2 regions of the Pradoshia sp. D12 genome follow, and region 2 is predicted to be linked to the other one. Evidence: predicted binding sites of a transcription regulator. Region 2 holds the regulator's gene; the other holds the start of a gene.
What was found. Region 2 encodes Rex, which represses fermentation and respiration genes when NADH is low (regulators of the CRP and FNR family bind a similar motif). Its sites were predicted from a motif close to TTGTGAAATATTTCACAA; they were not measured.

Region 1 (2,212 bases), 1.5 Mb from region 2:
TCATTTAGACTCATGCTCCAAAGGCCTCCTTGTCAAATAAATCTACATCTGGTTTTGTATCAGTGGTTTGGTATGGTCCTTTTTTAATTTGTTTCACAATAAGAGTGATTAATACGACAGCAAGAACAGTATAGGCCCCCAAAAATACAATAATCGATGTTAACAGCTGTCCTGCAGTAACATTAGGGGATACGGACTGTGCAGTCGTATATAATCCAAAGACTGTCCAAGGCTGCCGGCCAATTTCAGTCATAATCCAGCCAGCTGTATTGGCGATAAAAGGAAGGGCTATTGCTCCAACCATTGCTTTTAAATAGAGTGATTGATTTATTAGGTTATTTTTCTTGATAAATAATAGTCCTAAGGCTGCTAAGCCCATAATAATAGCACCAGCGAAAACCATAATGCGGAAGCTCCAATAAACAGCTCCTACCGGCGGGATATAATCGCCTTCACCATAAAGCTCTGTGTATTTCTCCTGGAGTGTATTCATTCCTTCTACAGATCCCTCAAAGCTATTATAGGCTAAGATACTTAAAGCATAAGGGATTTCAACAGACCACTTGTTTTCACGGGTTTCTTCATCAATATTAGCAATTAGCGACCAGCTTGCCGGGTCACCGCTATCTTCCCATAAACCTTCACTGGCTGCCATTTTCATAGGCTGTGAGGACATTAAATGCTGTGCCTGCCAGTGACCAGTAAATGCGATTCCAAGTCCTGAGATCATCGCCACAATCATAGCGATCGTAAATGATTTCTTAAATACATCTAAGTTTTGCTTTTTCAATATTTTAAATGCACTGATCCCAGCTACTACGAAGGCTCCGGTTGCAAAAGCCCCAAAGACCGTATGTGGAAATTCAACAAGCAGCTGAGGATTTGTGATAAATGCCCCGAAATCATTTAATACAGCTTTGCCATTCTCAATCGCAATCCCAACTGGTTCCTGCATAAAAGAGTTCGCAGCGAGAATAAACAAGGCAGAAAAAATGGTACCGATTGATACAAGCCATATAGATAGTAAATGAACCCATCTTGGCAATCGGTCACGCCCAAACATCCATACACCAATGAATGTGGATTCTAAAAAGAAAGCCAGTAAGGCTTCAATAGCCAATGGAACACCAAATACATCTCCGACAAAGCGGGAGTATTCTGACCAGTTCATTCCAAACTGGAATTCTTGGATAATTCCTGTAACTACTCCGACAGCAAAAGAGATGAGAAAGATATTTCCCCAAAACTTTGCCATGTCCAAATAAATTTCTTTTTTCTTAAAAAAATACAATGTCTCCATAATAGCAACTAAAAATACCAATCCAATGGATAGTGGTACAAAGAAGAAGTGATAGATTGTAGTTGCTGCATACTGAAACCTAGCGAGATCCAATACTTCCATTTAACTGTTCACACCTTTCAATTCTTATGCATTGTTCATTCATTCACAAAACAGACGAAAAAAAACCATTTATAAAGTGCTGTCACCTCTATTATAAAAGTAACTAATTATTTTTGCGTGAATGAAGAGTTGGCTTAAATAGTTTAAATTGTTTAGTAGGTTATCCCTATGTATATATTAATAATTAGTTAAATTTACAATGACCTTGTTTATATTAGATATAATAGTCCTATAATTTGCAAATATCTATAACTAAACTAAAATTACTATAATTAATTCAAATTTATGAAACAATATTGTCACAAAAGCTGCGCAAACGAATTGTCATTCGTTTGCAAATCAGTTGACAAAAAGAACAGCTTGATTTTAATAAATCAAGCTGAAGAGGAAGATCAAGATTAATATTTTACCAACTTGTAGCCTTTTATTTTGCAGATATGATTCATAGCCTGATTAAACGTAGCAAATGTTTCATTCTTTATTTTTGTTCCCTGGTTTACGATTTGGCGAACAAGAGTAGTGGACAGGCCTGTATATATAGCTTCTGTACCCAATAAAGCAAGGGATTGAGAGATGACCTCCAGCTCTGCCACAATATATTCGTCATCCAGTGAAGTTACGCTAGTAAAATCAATCACCATATAGGAAGCCTGTTTATCAGAGCTTTCATATAAAGCCTTCTCTTTGATCTTATGAAGACGATCTTCCGACAAAAATCCAGTAATGGGCATTAAAAGTACATCATCCAGAATTGTTTTGATGATAGGAGCATACATTTCTTCCATCATCGAATGCCCTTTATGTATTTCT
Region 2 (2,212 bases):
TCGCAATTGTAACTATGAGGTAAAAACGGTTAAAATTAAAGATATACGCAATCTAATATCTATATAAAAGATTAAGGGAGTTTTTCTATTTGAAAAAATATTACTGGTCAATTCTCATTACCTATATTGCCATGCAATTTTCTTCTATTCTTGGTATCCCAATTATGCTGGTTTTCTTATCGAACACGAATATCCCCGCGGAACGGATAGAAGTATTGGCTGCAGGGTATTGGATTGTTATAAGCTTTATTCTGGCTTCTATCATTACTCTAGTCCTACTGAGATATGAAAAAAATAATAGAAGCTTAGGCGATCAGGCAAGTGTGGGAGCTTCGATCGGCTGGGCAATTGGCGGAGTATTTCTTGCTTTGTTTTCACAATCTATAGCTGGTAATATCGAACGAATTATTGGTATTCCTACCGGGTCTGAAAATACACAGAATATACTCGGTCTCATTGAGGCAGTACCGCTTGTTATGGTAGTCAGTTCTGTACTTGGGCCATTTTTAGAAGAGATTGTCTTTAGGAAAATTATCTTTGGCACATTACACAAGCGATTGAATTTCTTCCTGAGCGCGTTAATCAGTTCACTGATCTTTGCCGTTGCTCACATGGAATTTGTACATATCCTGCTTTATACAGCAATGGGATTCACATTTGCTTATTTATATGTTAAAACAAAGAGAATCCTTGTTCCTATTTTTGCCCACATTACTATGAATACATTAGTTGTAATCGTACAATCACTTTACAAAGATGATATATTAAAAAATATGGAAGAGCTTAATAAAGTTCAAAGCTTTATCGGAGGTTTGTTATGAGACGTTCACCGTTGTATATGGCAACGACTTACTTAATTTTAGGTGCTATTTTTATATTTTTTGCTGTTCAAAATGTATCACGCAGCGGTTGGGATTTCTTTACCTATTTCCTGATCATACTGGCTACACTTGATGTTGGTTCAGGAATCCGCTTGGTGATGATTCATAAGCAAATAAAGAAAATGAAAAGTGAAAAACCAAAAGAATAACAAAAAAAATCTCGGAGGGAAAACCTTCGAGATTTTTTATTCTGTATCTTCCGTATTTCCGGATGGATAATGTTTAAGAAAATATACTAATGATTGCAATTCGACTGCAAGGTCAATATGATGGACACGAATGCTGTCTGGCACATTCAGACGTGCCGGCGTAAAGTTTAAAATAGCCTTAATGTTCGCAGCCACTAAACGATCTGTAATAGATTGGGCAACCTGTGATGGAACTGTTAAAATAGCTACACTAATATCTTGCTTTTCAAGTTTTTTCTCCAGTTCATCCATATGATAGAGCGGAACATCCCCTATAAGGGTTCCTACTTTATCAGGAGAAACATCAAACGCCATTTCAATCTTTGTATTATTATTTTTCATAAAATTATAATTTAAGAAAGCTGTACCTAGATTCCCGACTCCAATTAGAGCTACCTTTGTAATCTCATCTTGATCGAGAGTTTTTCTAAAGAAGGATAATAGATAATTAACATTGTAACCATACCCTTTTTTACCTAAAGCACCAAAGTACGAGAAATCTCTTCGTATAGTAGCTGAATCTACTTTAACAGCTTCACTTAGTTCTGCGGAAGAAACTCGTAGTTTTCCTGACGCGTGTAGATTTTGTATAAAACGATAATATAATGGAAGTCGTTTGGCTGTAGCCTGCGGTATTTTAGTATTTTCCTGCAAAATTAATTCCCTTCTCCCTATTCTTTCTTGTCAATCGTTACTCCATATATCAAAACTGCCTTTGATAATCCCGACTGGTTTTACCCCCCCGGTTTTCCAATGAAAATAGTTTCCTTCAATAACCATTGATTTTTCGATTGCTTTGCACATAACATATAAGGTTAATCAAGTATTGCTGAAACAGCTGTTATTTCTTACTTTCGTTTTTAAGATTATACGAATAATTAATCTATTCATATTTTCAGCTTTTTTCCATATAAAATCAATATCTAATCCTTGGAGTGCCCGGGTACCACATAGAAATTATATCAGAAGTTTTCTTCACTACCATAATTCTAACTATCTTAGCTATGTATAATACGCCGCTTTTTTATCAATGATTCGTTAATTTTATATTCGAGCAAAATACTAGGACTAGCGGTTCTGATTGTTTCCAGGTTACCTCCGCGGTACCAATCATATGGGATCTTTCCTGATTAATAAAGCACG

Region 1: F7984_RS12895 (cytochrome ubiquinol oxidase subunit I) is a predicted target of Rex. The motif match lies at 1,434-1,451, and genes of this name have one in related genera.

The regions. Positions count from the first base shown of each region.
Region 1 covers NZ_CP044545.1:2,686,817-2,689,028, reverse strand. Annotated here, with positions in the region: gene cydB (cytochrome d ubiquinol oxidase subunit II) at 1-14, opposite strand, end outside; gene F7984_RS12895 (cytochrome ubiquinol oxidase subunit I) at 11-1,402, opposite strand; gene F7984_RS12890 (hypothetical protein) at 1,801-2,212, opposite strand, start outside.
Region 2 covers NZ_CP044545.1:249,065-251,276, reverse strand. Annotated here, with positions in the region: gene F7984_RS01430 (CPBP family intramembrane glutamic endopeptidase) at 90-821, shown strand; gene F7984_RS01425 (YdiK family protein) at 818-1,030, shown strand; gene F7984_RS01420 (redox-sensing transcriptional repressor Rex) at 1,067-1,726, opposite strand.